One region of the Viridibacterium curvum genome, then DNA from elsewhere that is predicted to be linked to it. Evidence: predicted binding sites of a transcription regulator. Region 1 holds the regulator's gene; each other region holds the start of a gene.

Region 1 (3,798 bases):
ACCCGCGAGCATTCGCGGCAGGAGCTGCGGCGCAAGCTGGCTGCGCGTGCCGATGAGGGCGATGACGTGGAGGCCGTGCTGGACCGCATGGCAGAAACAGGGCTTCAGTCCGACGCGCGCTTCGCCGAAAGCTATGTGAGATCACGCGCCGGACGACTGGGCAGTGCCCGCATCCGCCGCGAGCTGGGTGACCGTGGTGTGACGGAAGAACTCGCCAGCACCGCACTCGGTGAGGTACTGGTTGAAGACGAACTGACACGCGCACGGAGCGTGTGGAAAAAGAAATTCGGGCAGCCGCCCGTCGATGCGAAGGACTGGGCCAGGCAAGCCCGCTTTCTGCAGTCGCGCGGCTTTTCGGCGGAGCTGATCCGCAAGTTGCTGAAAGATCCCGTGCATGAGTTTGTTGAAGGTTGAAGGCGTCCGCAAACGTTACAAAGCCCGCACCGTGGTCAAGGACGTGTCCTTCCAGGTCGGCGGCGGCGAAGTCGTCGGCTTGCTGGGCCCAAATGGTGCGGGCAAGACGACCTGCTTCTACACCATCGTGGGTCTCGTCAAGGCAGATGGCGGCCGCATTCACCTGAACAGCACCGACATCACCCACCTGCCGATGCACCGTCGTGCGCAGCTGGGCCTGTCCTATCTGCCTCAGGAAAACTCGGTGTTCCGCAAGCTGACGGTGACGGAAAACATCCTCGCCGTCCTCGAATTGCAAAAGCTCGGCAAGGACGAGCAACGGGGTCGCCTCGACGAACTGCTCGACGAGCTCAACATCGGCCATCTGCGCGACGCCAATGCGATATCCCTGTCTGGCGGCGAACGCCGTCGCGTCGAAATTGCGCGCGCACTCGCCACCAACCCCAAACTGATCCTGCTCGATGAACCCTTCGCGGGCGTCGATCCGATCGCGGTGATCGACATCCAGAAGATCATCGGCTACCTCAAGGCACGCGGAATCGGCGTATTGATCACCGACCACAACGTGCGCGAAACCCTCGGTATCTGCGACCACGCCTGGATCATCAATGCCGGCGAAGTGCTGGCGGGCGGTCGTCCGAACGAGATCGTGCAGAATGACCAGGTTCGCCAGATCTATCTGGGTGAACATTTCCGGCTGTAAATCACGCATCATCCAGTCATGAAGCCCTCGCTCCAGTTACGTCTCTCCCAACAGCTAGCGCTTACGCCTCAACTCCAGCAGTCCATCAAACTGCTGCAGCTGTCCACCCTGGAGCTCAATACCGAAATCGAGCGCATGCTGCTCGAAAACCCTCTGCTCGAACGCGATGGCGCCGAGGAGGGCGAAGATGTCGCACCGATGCAGGACGTGCCCACGGCAGAGGCTGCGACAGCAGCCAGTGAACTGTCCGACCGCCACGCCAATGGCGAAGAGGACTTCGAGCCGCAAACCACCGTCGAAATGCCCGACACCATTACCGAGGCCTACGACTCGGTGTCGGACGACGACATCGGCGAGGCTGCCGAATGGCGTGCCGAAGCCACGGGCAGCGGCAGTGGCAGCAACGACAGCGACGACGACAGCGATTTCCAGGAGTTCCAGGCCGCAAGCACCAGCCTGCGCGACCACCTTGAGCAGCAGCTCGCGCTGATGCCCTTCTCGGACCGCGACCGCGCCTTGATCCGCCTCATCATTGAAGCGCTCGAAGACGACGGCATGCTGGCGCAGGAGCTTGAAGAGCTCCTCCCCCTGATCCCCGAAGAATGGGAAGTCGAGCTCGAAGAGCTGGTCACGGCTTTGCGCCATGTGCAGCACTTCGACCCCGTGGGAATCGGCGCCCGCAGCCTGCAGGAATGCCTGTTGCTGCAACTGAAGGCACGCGACAAGAGCCCCACGCGCGATCTGGCCATGGGCATCGTCGAGCACTGTCTCGAACAGCTCGCCGCACGTGATTTCGTCAAGATCCGCCGCCGCCTGGGCTGCGATGACGACGGCCTGCGTGCCGCACACGAACTCATCTGCAGCCTCAACCCGCATCCGGGTGCCCAGTTTGCGCCGCTGGAAGCGCGTTACATCGTGCCGGATGTGATCGTGCGCAAGTACCGTGGCGCCTGGACGGCTAACCTGAACCCCGAGGCCATGCCCAAGCTCAGGATTCACCGGGTCTATGCCGATATCCTTCATCAGAACCGTGGCATCAGCGGCTCGCTGTCCACGCAACTGCAAGAGGCAAAATGGCTGATAAAGAACGTCCAGCAAAGATTTGACACGATCCTGCGCGTGTCGCAGGCTATCGTTGAAAGACAGCGCCAGTTCTTCGACCACGGTGAAGTGGCCATGCGGCCCCTGACCCTGCGGGAAATTGCCGAAGAGCTGGAACTGCACGAGTCCACGGTGTCGCGGGTCACCACACAGAAGTACCTGGCCTCGACGCGTGGGATTTATGAACTGAAGTATTTCTTCGGCAGTCACGTGTCTACGGACACGGGCGGTGCCTGCTCCGCCACGGCGATTCGCGCGCTGATTCGCCAGATGGTCGCAGGGGAAGACGGCAAAAAACCGCTGTCGGACGCAAAGATTGCCGAGATGTTGGGCCAGCAGGGTATCGTGGTGGCTCGCAGAACCATCGCGAAGTACCGCGAGTCACTCAATATTCCGCCGGTCAGTCAGCGCAAAACGATCTAGGAGTTCGCTTATGAACCTGAATATCACCGGCCACCACCTCGATGTGACGCCCGCCATCCGCGAATACGTCACAGGCAAGCTAGACAGGGTAATCCGTCACTTCGACCATGTGACTGCGACGCATGTCATCCTGTCTGTCGAAAAGCTCAAGCAGAAGGCCGAAGTTACGGTTCATGTCCGCGGCAAGGACATCTTCGTGGAAAGCAGCAACGAAGACCTTTACGCCGCCATTGACGCCATGATCGACAAACTCGATCGCCAGGTCGTCAAGCACAAGGAAAAGTCGTCCGACCATACCCGCGACGCCATCAAACACCAGCAAACTGCAGAAGGCTGAGCCCCTGCGACGGCTCTCTCCCGCACAGGGAGAGGGCCGCTTCAGCACAAACCTCTCGTTCATCTCGACGCTGCCTGTCCGATCAGGCAAACTTTCCCCCCTCTCTCGCCAACTCGCGGAATACCAGGCGCCGAAGCGTCCGTACTACCTGCAATGAACCTGATCTCCAAGATCCTGCCTGCTGCCAACGTTGTCATCGACTTTGCTGCCAGCGACAAGCAGACAGTGTTCGAGTCTGCCGGCGTCATGTTTGAACGCCAGGCCGGTGTATCCAGCAAGCTGGTGACCGATGCGCTGGCCCAGCGTGAGAAGCTCTGCTCCACCGGGCTTGGGCAAGGCGTCGCTATTCCGCACGGCCGCATCAAGGGCCTCAAGTCGCCGCTGGGCGCCTTCATGCGCATGGCCGAAGCGATCAACTTCGATGCCCCGGATGCCAAGCCCGTCGGTCTCATCTTCATCATGCTCGTGCCCGAGCAGGCCAACGAGGCGCATCTGCAGCTGCTGTCCGAGCTCGCCACGATGTTCAGTGATCGCGAATTCCGCGATGCGCTGACGGAATCCGCCGACGCGCGCGCGCTGCACAGCCTCTTTGCCGAGTGGGACGCCAATGCGGCGAACCAGCGTCGCCCAGCTGTTTGAAGCCAACCGGGCCGCGCTGCGCCTGCGCCATGTCGCAGGCCGGCTCGACACCCATATCACCGTTCACGATGACCGCGTGTGGGCAGCCGACCTCGTCGGCCACCTCAACCTGATCCACCCCACGCGCCTGCAGGTCATCGGCCAGACCGAGTTCGAATGGGCGCGCCGTCAGGCCAAGGAC
Region 2 (3,798 bases), 130 kb from region 1:
GCATCAGAACACCGTCCCGTCACTCACCAGCGTCAGTGGCGGGCCGCCACCGGGGCGGCGCTCGGCGGCGATGCGGCGACCTGCTGCCCAGGTGCCGCCTTCGAGCACGCAGGCGAGCGGAAACTGTTCGGCACTGAGCCCCAACTCGCTGCGCACACCCGCAGCGAGGCGGTCGAGCAGGCTGACGGTGAGGGCGCGCCATTCGACGATGGCTTCGTCATCCACCGCCCAGCGGCGCGTGGCGAACGCGGGGTCCAGCGGCACCAGCAGGCCCGTGTCGATGAGCAGCCCACCGTTGCGGTATTCCGGCAAGCCGGTCAGTGCATCAAGGCCGGTGATCGTGAGCCCGCCCCAGGCCAGCGGTTCGAGCAGCGAATAGGTGAGCCACTGCGTGAGCTTGTGGAACGGCACCCAGCCATCGGCCAGCGCCGGGTGCTGCCAGCAATCGCCGAGCGGCACGCCCTGCAGGCGCGCCCGGCCGGGCCACACCGGGCCGAGAGCGCGCAGCAGGGTGTCGAGGATGACGGAGGCTTCGAGACGGTCGCCATCGGCCTGGGCGCGCAGGTAATCGAACAGGTTGCCGAGGCGGCTCTCGTGGCTACCGCTGCGGCTGAACACCGCTGGCGTGGCCGCCATCACCATGCCCAGGTTGCGCAGCAAGGCAGTGCGCCCTTGCAGGCCGACCAGTGGATTCTCGGCATCGACCTGGAAAGCACTCGCGAGGCGATCAGCCGTCAGGCCCTGCAGCGCCACGGCATCGCTGCGCAAGGGGTGGCGAACATCGGCCGACAAGGCGCCGGAAATGAACAGGCGCAAGCTCGCCACGCCCAGCCCTTCGCTGCGCGTGAGGGTCTGGCCGGTCAGTGCATCGACGTAACGCCACGCCGCACCAGCACCGGCGTCGAGCAACACTGAAGGGATGACCAGGTCGATGGCGACGCGTGCGCATTCGGCAGGGTCGGCGTCGAGGCCGCGTTCTTCCACCAACTTCGCCCAGCGGTCGACCCCGCCCGCATCAAAGTGCCGCTTGCGACTGTGATAGGGCACCTGCAGATCGGGATAGCGCTGGCGGATGGTGTCGCAGACATAGCGCGCAGTGGGCGTGAGCTGCGAATCGTCGAAACGGAAGTGCGCCGATTGCCCCGACTCGACCCAGCGCAGCACCTCGCCGCAGCGCGCACGCACGGCATCGGCCGACAGCAGGCTGGCCGCCGGGTGATCGTCCGGCACAGGGGTATGCCAGCCACTCATTCGTGCAACCCCCGGCCCTTGGCCACCACCAGTTCGGCCGCATCAGGCACTTTCTCGGTGAAGTACCCGGCCGCTTTCTTGGCGTCCATCTCGACGCGCGCATCGGCCGGGATCAACGCATCGGGAATCGCTACGCGCTCGACAACCTCGATGCCTTGCGCCGCCAGCGCACCATGCTTCATGTTGCTCATCGAGGCCCAGCGATCGATGCGCGTGATGCCCAGCCAGTGGAACACGTCGGGCATCAGCTCCTGGAAGCGCATGTCCTGCACGCCGGCCACGCACTCGGTGCGCTCGAAATAGGTCTCGGCACGGTCGCCGCCCACCTGGCGCTTGCGCGCGTTGTAGACGAGGAACTTGGTGACTTCGCCCAGCGCACGACCCTCCTTGCGGTTGTAGACCACCAGCCCGACGCCGCCTTGCTGGGCCATCTCGATGCACACCTCGATGCCATGCGCGAGGTAGGGTCGGCAGGTGCAGATGTCGGAGCCGAACACGTCCGAGCCGTTGCACTCGTCGTGCAGGCGGCAGGCGACTTTCGTTTCGGGCTTGCCGAGCTTTTCGACATCGCCGAAGAAGTAAAGCGTCATGCCACCGATGGGGGGCAGAAAGACCTTGAGGTCGGGGCGCGTGACGAGCTCGGGGAACATGCCGCCAGTCTGTTCGAACAGCGCACGGCGCAGCGCCGACTCCTTGATACCGAAGCGCTCGGCCACGCCCGGCAGGTACCACACGGGTTCGATGGCGGCCTTGGTCACGCGCACGTCGCCGTTGGCTTCGAGGATGTCGCCATCCGGCTTGAGCCGACCCGCCGCAATGGCGGCCACCAGCTCGGGCATGTTGATGTGGGCCTTGGTGATGGCAATGGTCGGCCGCACGTCGAGGCCGGCGGCGATCTGCTCGGCAAAGTATTCGGCGACGCGGTGACCCCAGGGGTCAAGCGAGATGATCTTGTGCGGATCGGCCCACTGCGGGTGCGGGCCGAGGGTGACGACCGGCGCAGTGTCAGTCAGGTCGGGCTTGTGATCGCGTTGCAGATGACCTGCTGCCACGGCCAGCGCGCGATACACGGAGTAGGAGCCGGAATGCGTGCCGATGGCATTGCGCAGCGCCGGCTGGCTGAGGCTGGCCGCCACCAGCGGCCCGCGCTCGGCAGCGGTCGCCGCGCCCCAGCTGACCGGCGAGCTGGGGCCTGCCTTGCCACGCGGGTGGGATGTCAGGACGATGTGATCAGACATGGGCGACCTCCGGCTGACGGTAAATTCCTGACCGGATGGTCAGCTTCCGCAAACTCTACAAGCCAGATCCGTGCCCGACAAAAAGCTGATCAATCGGTCAGTTTTCCATCGCCTGCGCACCGCAAGCTGGCGCCCGCTGCACCCACCTGCGCCAGTCTGGTGCCCCATGCAACTCTCAGCGCCGCAAGGGGAGCGCTGTGCGATCATCCCGACCTTCTGTCCCTGCGGAGTCTTCCATGCGCAAGTTCGTTCACGCCATCGTCTTCCTGCTGGCCACGGCGCTCCCCGCCATCAGCCTGGCCGCCACGCCTGATTTCAGCGGCGTCTACGACTGCAAGGGCGTGGATGCCTCGGAAGGCGCCTACAACGGCAAAGTGACGCTCAAGCGCGTCGCAGCCCACAGCACGGCGGGCTACAACGCCTATCAGTTCACGCTGGAGGTGCCGGGCTATGGCACTTACCGTGGCCACGCCACCGGCAAGGGCAACGATCTCGCCATCTACTTCGGCCACGAAGACCCGGCGACAAAAGACTACGGCACTGGCCTTGCGCGCTTCAGCAAGAGCAAGAGCGGCAAGTGGCAGTTCCACAAGTACTACTACGAGCCCGAGTACAAGGGCGGCAACCATGGCAGCGAAGATTGCGTTCGACAGTAAGGAACAAGCTCCGCCCTGACGAAGCGCCATGAAACTTGAGTTGGAAGACGGCACCGTCATCCGAAAGCCCGATCAGGAAGCGCTGCGACAGGCGCTTGCAGGCTTGGGCCGCCCCGGCAATCGCTTTGCGATTCTCAGCAAAAGTGGTCAGCACTACCTGCAGGCTGCCACAAGCCCCGAGGGCGGATACCTGATCGAGTATCGGGAGGGCGCGGGCAAAACGCATTTCAGTTCGCTGGAAGCAGATATCCCGCACGAACGCATGCTGCTCATGTTCGAAGCCTACCGGAGCGGATTGCCGTGGCAGACCATGGCCTTGTGGGAGCCGCAGTATCCAGTCAGGCCACCCAGGAAGCCGAAGCGAAAGAGCGCCTTCGACAGGATCGTACTTGGCGTCCTCATGTTTCTGGGACTGTGCGTACTTGCCTCGGCGTTGTTCATGGCCTGGCAAACCCACACGTTCATCGCTCGCGCAATCGAGCTGCCGGGCAGGGTCGTCGACATGCATGAAGATGGTGACGTGCTTTTTCCTCTTATCGAGTACTCCGACAATGCGGGAGGCAAACACGTATTCAAGTCAGGAACCGGCAGCGAGCAACCGTCACTCGGCATGGGTACACAGGTCACTGTCTTGCATGATCCGGAACTTCGGG
Region 3 (3,798 bases), on a different contig from region 1:
GCTGCTCGCCACTGGCGTTCGATGCTTTGCGGGTCCTGCGGCAGCAGGCTCATGCGGTAATTGACGTCGAGCATACGCGCGACATTCTCAGCGCGCTCCATGTAGCGCGACATCCAGAACAGGTGGTCAGCGGTTCTACTCAGCAATTCAGCTCTCCAGCACCCAGGTATCTTTCGTACCCCCGCCCTGCGAGGAATTCACCACCAGCGAACCGGCCTTCAAGGCCACGCGCGTCAGGCCGCCCGGTACGAAGCGCACATCCTTGCCCGACAGCACGAAAGGCCGCAGATCGATGTGGCGCGGCGCGATACCACTCTCGACAAAGGTCGGGCAGGCCGACAACGACAGCGTGGGCTGGGCGATGTACTTTTCGGGCGAAGCGAGGATGCGCTTGCGGAAGTCCTCGATCTGCTCCTTGGTTGAGGCCGGGCCGACCAGCATGCCGTAGCCACCGGCGCCATGCACTTCCTTGACGACGAGATCGGCAAGATTGGCCAGCGTGTATTCGAGGTCCTCCTTCTTGCGCAACATGTAGGTCGGCACGTTGTTGAGCAAGGGCTTCTCGCCGAGATAGAAATCGATCATTTCCGGCACATAGGGATAGATCGACTTGTCGTCGGCGACCCCGGTACCAATCGCGTTGGCCAGCGTCACGCCGCCCTCACGGTAGGCATCCAGCAGGCCCGGCACGCCCAGCATTGAGTCGGGACGGAACGCCAGCGGGTCGAGGAAATCATCATCGATGCGGCGGTAGATCACATCGACCTGCTTGGGGCCCTGGGTGGTGCGCATGAAAACACGACCTTCGCGGACGAAGAGGTCACGCCCCTCGACCAGTTCCACGCCCATCTGCTGCGCGAGGAAGGCATGCTCGAAGTACGCGCTGTTGAATGCGCCAGGCGTCAGCACAGCCACTGTCGGGCCAGAAACGCCCTTCTGCCCCAGCGCGCGCAACGTGTCGAGCAACAGATCCGGATAGTGCTCAACCGGTGCCACGCGATACTTGGCAAAGAGCTCGGGGAAGAGCCGCATCATCATCTTGCGGTCTTCGATCATGTAGGAGACGCCGGACGGCACGCGCAGGTTGTCCTCCAGCACGTAGTACTCGCCCGCCCCCGCACGCACCACGTCGATGCCCGCGATGGCCGCGTAAATGCCCCCCGGTACATCCACGCCCTGCATTTCGCGACGGTACTGTCCATTGGCCAGCACCTGCTCGGCGGGGATGCGCCCGGCCTTGAGGATTTCCTGGTCGTGGTAGATATCGTGGATGAAGGCATTGAGAGCCTTCACGCGCTGGCGCAAGCCAGCAGCCATGTCCAGCCATTCCTTCGCGGGAATGATGCGCGGAATCACATCGAAGGGAATCAGGCGTTCAGTCCCCTCTGCTTCGCCATACACCGCGAAGGTGATGCCCACCCGATGGAACAGCGCATCGGCAGCTTCACGCTTGTCGGCGAGTCGCTGGGGCGGAGTGGACTGCAGCCACTCTTGGAACTTCGCGTAGTGCGGGCGGATATCACCCGCAGCGTCGTTCATCTCGTTGAAGAATTGCTTCACTGTCATGTGCGGCCCTCGTGCATTCCTTCAATCTTGTGCAAAGCATAAGCGAAACACATGCCACCCGTGTGCGGCCGCAGCAAAATCGTTGATCCTGCACAGCTCCGCCCCATTTGGCCCCGCATTGGCACCAGCCCAGGCACTTCGGCGGTGCATTGACCCGCAACGGTGCAAACGAACCGGCGCAGTCGCATTCAAGCCATTTCTCCATGACGCCGTTAAAGGCTCAAGCCCGGGGCATGGCTGACGCCCCTTTGTCCACCACAGCACCGCATGGGCACCCAGCATGAGCACCACTCCCTTGTCACTGCAGGACCGCCTTGCCGGCCTGAGCCTGAAAGCCTTGTTCGCGGGTCTTGTCTTGACCCTGTTCTGTGGCTTTTCCCTCTACGGCTTGATCTCCTGGCACTTTCTCGACTCGATGCGCGTCAACGGTCCGCTGTACCGCGACGTCGTCCGGGGCAAGGATCTCATCGCCGACATTCTGCCGCCCCCGGCCTATGTGGTCGAAGCCAATCTCACGGCACATGAATTGTTACGTGCCAATGACGAGACCGAACGTCGCAAGCTGGCAGAAAAGCTGGGAGTGCTGGAGAAAGAGTTCGAAACGCGCATCGCCTTCTGGAAGGATGAACCGCTGCCCGCCACGACCAGCAAGCTGATTCAGCAGGATCTGGCCGACTCCGGCCGCGAGTTCTTCCGCCAGGGACGCGAAGCCCTGTTGCCCGCCGCACAGCGCGGAGATGCACAAGGAGTTGCTTCCGCACTTCAGGCGATGCAGGTCACCTATGCCCGCCATCGCGAAGCCGTCAACACCGTGGTGGCGCTCACCAACCGGGACAACGCCGGGCTGGAACAAAAGGCAGAGGCCTCGCTCGGCACGGCCCGTCTCTCGCTGCTGGCCATCTACGCCCTGTCATTCGTGCTGGCCAGCGTGGCCGCCACGTGGGTGGCGCGCCGGTTGCTCTACATGCTGGGCGGCGAACCCGCCGAAGCCGCAAACATCATGCGCCAGCTTGCAAGCGGGGACATGCGCGTCCGCATCCAGCCACAACATGCGGGCAACAGTCTGCTGGGTGACATCCGCAACATGGCCGACAAATTCAGTGACGTGCTGCGCGGCATCCACGACACCAATATCAAAGTCGGGCAATCGATTTTCCAGATCAGTTCCGTATCGCGTGAAATCGCCAGTGTCACAGCCGATCAGCAAAACGAGGCTGCTGCGGTCGCCAGCGCCACCGCCGGACTGCGTGCCATCTCGGACGAAGTCAACGGCCTCGCTGGCGATGCTCAGCACAACAACCAACGTGTCGAACAGTTGGCCCAGGCCGGCCTCACGTCCATCGGCAACATCCAGCGCGAAATGGGCGACGTGGTTGCCCGCGTGCACCAGACCGGTGAGGCCGTTGAAGAGCTTGTGAAATCAGGCGCCGAGATCAACACCATTGTTGCCAGCATCAAGGGCATCGCGGATCAGACCAACCTGCTGGCCCTCAACGCCGCCATCGAAGCAGCCCGGGCCGGCGAACAGGGGAGAGGCTTCGCCGTCGTCGCTGACGAAGTCCGCGCACTGGCACAGCGCACGGCAGATGCCACTACCTGTATCGAGCAGATTGTTGCCGGGCTCAATACCCAGCTTGGCGCGACCCGTCAAAACATGCAGAGCGTCGCGCAGGTCGTCAGCGACGCACGCACCAGGGCCGAGGACAACAGCAGCGCGATCCGCGAAATGGCCACACAGGCGTTGGAAAGCACGCAATCGACCCGCCGCATTGCCGACGCCTCGCAACAGCAGGTCAGTCAGTTGATGGGCCTCCACACTCGCCTCGAAAGTCTGTTCACCACGTTGCGCAGCAGCGAATCCACGCTCGGGGTGACCCACACCATCAGCCGGTCTCTGCACGTCACGGTCGACGGTCTGCAGCAGAAGATCAACTTCTTCCAGCTCGATCTGCAGACCACGCTCAACGAGCCCGAGCAGAGCAAACGTCGTCACGCACGCCTGCAACACACCCTGTTTGTTTCGGTGATGTTGCCCGATCAGCCCAGCGTCACGGGCATCGCCGAAGACTTCAGCATGGGCGGCATGCGCCTCGTCTGTCCGTCACGACTGCCCGTCGACGTCGGTGCATCGCTGGAGCTGGAAATCAAGATGCCGACCGAAAAGCTTGACGGCTATATTGAACGCCCACCCTTCCACATGACAGGCCGCGTGACACGCATCGACGCCAGCGG
Region 4 (3,798 bases), on a different contig from region 1:
TCGAGGTGCAGACGATGCCGCCGTGTTCGCCGCAGAAGGCCTTGAGGTCGGCGGCGGAGTTGATGTAGGTGACTGGCGTGATGAGTTCGTCGGGGTTGCCGAGGACTTCAGTCAGTTCGCGCCAGCTGCGCTCGACCTTGGCGAGGTTGGCCATGTCGGCCATTGAACAGCCGGCAGCGAGGTCGGGAAGGATGGCGATCTGCTCGGGCTTGCTGAGGATGTCTGCCACTTCGGCCATGAAGTGCACGCCGCAGAAGACGATGAACTCGGCGTCCGTTTCACCCGCCAGGCGCGAGAGCTTGAGCGAGTCGCCGGTCAGGTCGCGATGCTGGTAGACGTCGGCGCGCTGGTAGTGATGCACGAGCAGTACGACGCGTTTGCCGAGTTTGGCTTTGGCTGCGCGGATGCGCTCGTGAGCCTCCTCGTCCTTGAGGGCGTTGAAGTGGTCGAAGTTGATGACGGCGGTTTGCATGGTCGAAGCGGTGATGAGTGATGCGTGGGGAGAATTGTAGGGTGCGCACTGCGCACCGGCCAGCTGTGCGCCGCCTACGATTGCGCCCAGGGGAGACCTGCATGACGCCAGCCGCCGATCTTGCCGCGATGGCCGTTGACGTCCTTGTCGCCTTCGAAGCCTTCGAGCACGTTGTAGCTGGCGGTGTGGCCTGCGGCGGCAGCGGCGCTGGCGGCGGCGTGGGAGCGCGCGCCACTGCGGCAGATGAACATGAGCAGGGCTTCCGGGTCGGCCTGTTGCTTGAGCTGGGCGAGGAAGTGCTGGTTGGGTTGGCTGCCGGGCCAGCTGTTCCATTCGATTTCAATGGCGCCGGGAATGCGGCCTACCCAGTCCAGTTCGGCGCGGGTGCGGACGTCAACGATGCGCGAGCCCGGGGCGAGCTGCAGCACGGCGTGCGCCTCGGCCGGGGTGAGGGCGCCTTCATAGGGAAGCTTGAGCTGGGCCGCACGGTCGTGGGCCAGATTCAGGAGGTCGGTCAGTTGTCCCATTTGCAGATTCGTGAGTGAGAGGCTGAGGCGGCGCTGCGCAGCAGAACGAGGTCCGGAGCGCTGCACCGGGGGGTTGAAGTATGCGCCGCAGGCGCGCTGGCCGCCACTTTCAGGCATGCACCAATTTAATGCACAAAATCGGCGCACTGCACGAAATTGATGCACCAGAATGGATCGCGAGGCTCCGGCGCGTGCCTCCGGAAGGGGCTGGCCTTGTGGCACAATGCGCGGCGATCTGCGGGACGGTGCAAGCCGGTTCTGTCCGGCTTGTTGGCATGTTAACTGCTTCCAGCCTTCGGACAACCCGCCGCCAGAGGGCTTCCGGTCAGCTGGCGCGTTCTTCTGCTGATGCGGCAAGGGCGATCAAACAGGTTTTCGTTCATCCGGCTCAACTACTCATTCTGGAGTGCTTACATGGCAACCCCTCAAGACGTAATCAAGATGGTCAAGGAAAACGACGTCAAGTTCGTCGATTTCCGTTTCACCGATACCCGCGGCAAGGAACAGCACGTCGGCGTCCCCATCAGTGCGTTCTCTGAAGACAAGTTCACCGAAGGTCACGCTTTCGACGGTTCGTCGATCGCCGGCTGGAAGGGCATCCAGGCTTCCGACATGCAGCTGATGCCGGACCCGAACACGGCCTTCATCGACCCGTTCTTCGACGAAACGACCCTGGTTCTGACCTGTGACGTCGTCGAACCGTCGGATGGCAAGGGTTACGACCGCGATCCGCGCTCCATCGCCAACCGCGCTGAAGCCTATCTGAAGTCCTCCGGCTTGGGCGACACCGCCTACTTCGGCCCGGAACCCGAATTCTTCATCTTCGACTCCGTCGAGTGGAAGGTGGATATGTCGGGCGCATACCACAAGATTTTCGCCGAAGAGGCAGCCTGGTCGTCGGGCGAGAAGTTTGAAGGTGGCAACACGGGCCACCGTCCGGGCGTCAAGGGCGGATACTTCCCCGTTCCTCCGGTCGATTCGTCGAACGACATCCGTGCCGCCATGGTGCTGGCTCTGGAAGCCATCGGTATCCCCGTCGAAGTGCACCACCACGAAGTGGCAACCGCCGGCCAGAACGAAATCGGCACCAAGTTCAACACGCTGGTTCGCCGCGCTGATTGGACCCAGGTCCTGAAGTACGTTGTGCACAACGTGGCTCACCAGTACGGCAAGACGGCTACGTTCATGCCCAAGCCCATCGTTGGCGACAACGGTTCCGGTATGCACGTTCACCAGTCGATCTGGAAGGATGGCAAGAACCTGTTCGCAGGTAACGGCTACGCCGGCATGTCCGATTTCGCCCTGTACTACATCGGCGGCATCATCAAGCACGCTCGTGCGCTGAACGCCATCACCAACCCGCTGACCAACTCGTACAAGCGTCTGGTCCCGGGCTACGAAGCTCCGGTGAAGCTGGCTTACTCGGCCAAGAACCGTTCGGCTTCGATCCGCATTCCGTTCGTGCACGGTGAAAAGGCTCGTCGTATCGAGACCCGTTTCCCGGATCCGGGTGCAAACCCCTACCTGTGCTTCTCGGCACTGATGATGGCCGGTCTGGATGGCGTGCAGAACAAGATCCACCCCGGCGATCCTGCAGACAAGAACCTGTACGACCTGCCGCCGGAAGAGGATGCAAAGATCCCGACCGTCTGTCACAGCCTGGAAATGGCGCTCGAGTACCTCGAAAAGGATCACGAGTTCCTGACCCGCGGCGGTGTGTTCTCGGAAGAGATGATCGCTGCTTACATCGAACTGAAGATGGAAGAAGTGCAACGCTTCCGCATGACGACCCACCCGGTCGAGTTCGACATGTACTACTCGATCTGATCTGCGGTTTTCCGCAGTCGGTTCAGAAAAGGACGGGATTCTTCCCGTCCTTTTTTTGTCTACCCTCACTGGTCGGGCGGGTTTGGTGAAACGGCGTGGTAACGCCTACACTGCCCCGGCGCAATCCCTGTTGCTTCAATCCTTTGCGGGTGGTGAATGAAATCGAGCAAGCTCCTCGTCCTGTTGGCATCCCTCTCCGTTGCGCCGATGGCGCTGGCGGACATCTACAAGTGTGTCGACGATCACCAACGGGTGACTTACAAGAACGAGAAACCGGCACCGGGCGAGAAGGGTTGTTCGATCATGACGCGGGATGTGCCTGTGAATACCGTGCCGGCGCAGAAGCGCGCCGGAGCTGCGTCTTCGCCGCCGGGCAACTTTCCGAAGGTGGATGGCAACACGCAACGCGAGCGCGACAACGACCGCCGCAAGATTCTGGAGCAGGAGCTGGCTTCCGAGCAGAAACTACTGGCTGAAGCGGAAAAAGCCTTGGCCGAAGGGGAGGCCGAGCGTCGCGGTGACGAGCGCAACTATGCAAAGTACCTTGAGCGCGTCTCCGCGCTGCGCGATACGGTCAAGCAACATCAGTCGAACATCGACAAGCTGAAGGCCGAGCTTGCCAAACGCTAAGTGCGAGCGGGCGAACTTGCCCGGCGCGCTTCTTGCTCATGGAGTCTTCATATGAGCACAACGCCCGAAAAACCTTCATCCCAGCCTTCGCCGTTCGCGGAGAAGACCCGGGGCCTGGAGCTGTTGTCTTCGGCCATCGTCATGGTCGATAACTCGTTGACGGTCTGCTATTTCAATTCAGCGGCAGAGAACCTGTTCGCTGTGGGCAGCCGCCAGGCCATGGGGCGCGCACTCTTGCCTCTGCTGGGCGAGACGACCGGCCTGAAGGCTGCGCTCGACAGCGCGCTGGCGCACAACTGGAGCTATACCGGCCAGAACGTGATGATCCGGCGCCCGACCCAG

The links. Region 1 encodes sigma-54, which starts transcription at its own class of promoters, with help from an activator protein. Its sites were predicted from a motif close to TGGCACGCTTNCTGCTNA; they were not measured.
Region 2: a site for sigma-54 is predicted at 2,548-2,565, ahead of ABEA02_RS12020 (GTP cyclohydrolase II). Genes of this name have one in related genera too.
Region 3: a site for sigma-54 is predicted at 1,606-1,623, ahead of ABEA02_RS16720 (circularly permuted type 2 ATP-grasp protein). Genes of this name have one in related genera too.
Region 4: a site for sigma-54 is predicted at 1,271-1,288, ahead of glnA (type I glutamate--ammonia ligase). Genes of this name have one in related genera too.

What each region holds. Positions count from the first base shown of each region.
Region 1 covers NZ_BAABLD010000008.1:1,043,726-1,047,523, reverse strand. Annotated here, with positions in the region: gene recX (recombination regulator RecX) at 1-414, shown strand, start outside; gene lptB (LPS export ABC transporter ATP-binding protein) at 395-1,117, shown strand; gene ABEA02_RS12650 (RNA polymerase factor sigma-54) at 1,136-2,641, shown strand; gene hpf (ribosome hibernation-promoting factor, HPF/YfiA family) at 2,652-2,978, shown strand; gene ABEA02_RS12640 (PTS sugar transporter subunit IIA) at 3,132-3,617, shown strand; gene hprK (HPr(Ser) kinase/phosphatase) at 3,586-3,798, shown strand, end outside.
Region 2 covers NZ_BAABLD010000008.1:912,381-916,178, reverse strand. Annotated here, with positions in the region: gene ABEA02_RS12025 (URC4/urg3 family protein) at 4-1,251, opposite strand; gene ABEA02_RS12020 (GTP cyclohydrolase II) at 1,248-2,489, opposite strand; gene ABEA02_RS12015 (hypothetical protein) at 2,726-3,145, shown strand; gene ABEA02_RS12010 (DUF3592 domain-containing protein) at 3,174-3,798, shown strand, end outside.
Region 3 covers NZ_BAABLD010000017.1:69,340-73,137, forward strand. Annotated here, with positions in the region: gene ABEA02_RS16715 (alpha-E domain-containing protein) at 1-146, opposite strand, end outside; gene ABEA02_RS16720 (circularly permuted type 2 ATP-grasp protein) at 148-1,566, opposite strand; gene ABEA02_RS16725 (methyl-accepting chemotaxis protein) at 1,847-3,798, shown strand, end outside.
Region 4 covers NZ_BAABLD010000015.1:115,817-119,614, reverse strand. Annotated here, with positions in the region: gene nadA (quinolinate synthase NadA) at 1-472, opposite strand, end outside; gene ABEA02_RS15895 (rhodanese-like domain-containing protein) at 547-999, opposite strand; gene glnA (type I glutamate--ammonia ligase) at 1,414-2,826, shown strand; gene ABEA02_RS15885 (DUF4124 domain-containing protein) at 2,983-3,456, shown strand; gene glnL (nitrogen regulation protein NR(II)) at 3,508-3,798, shown strand, end outside.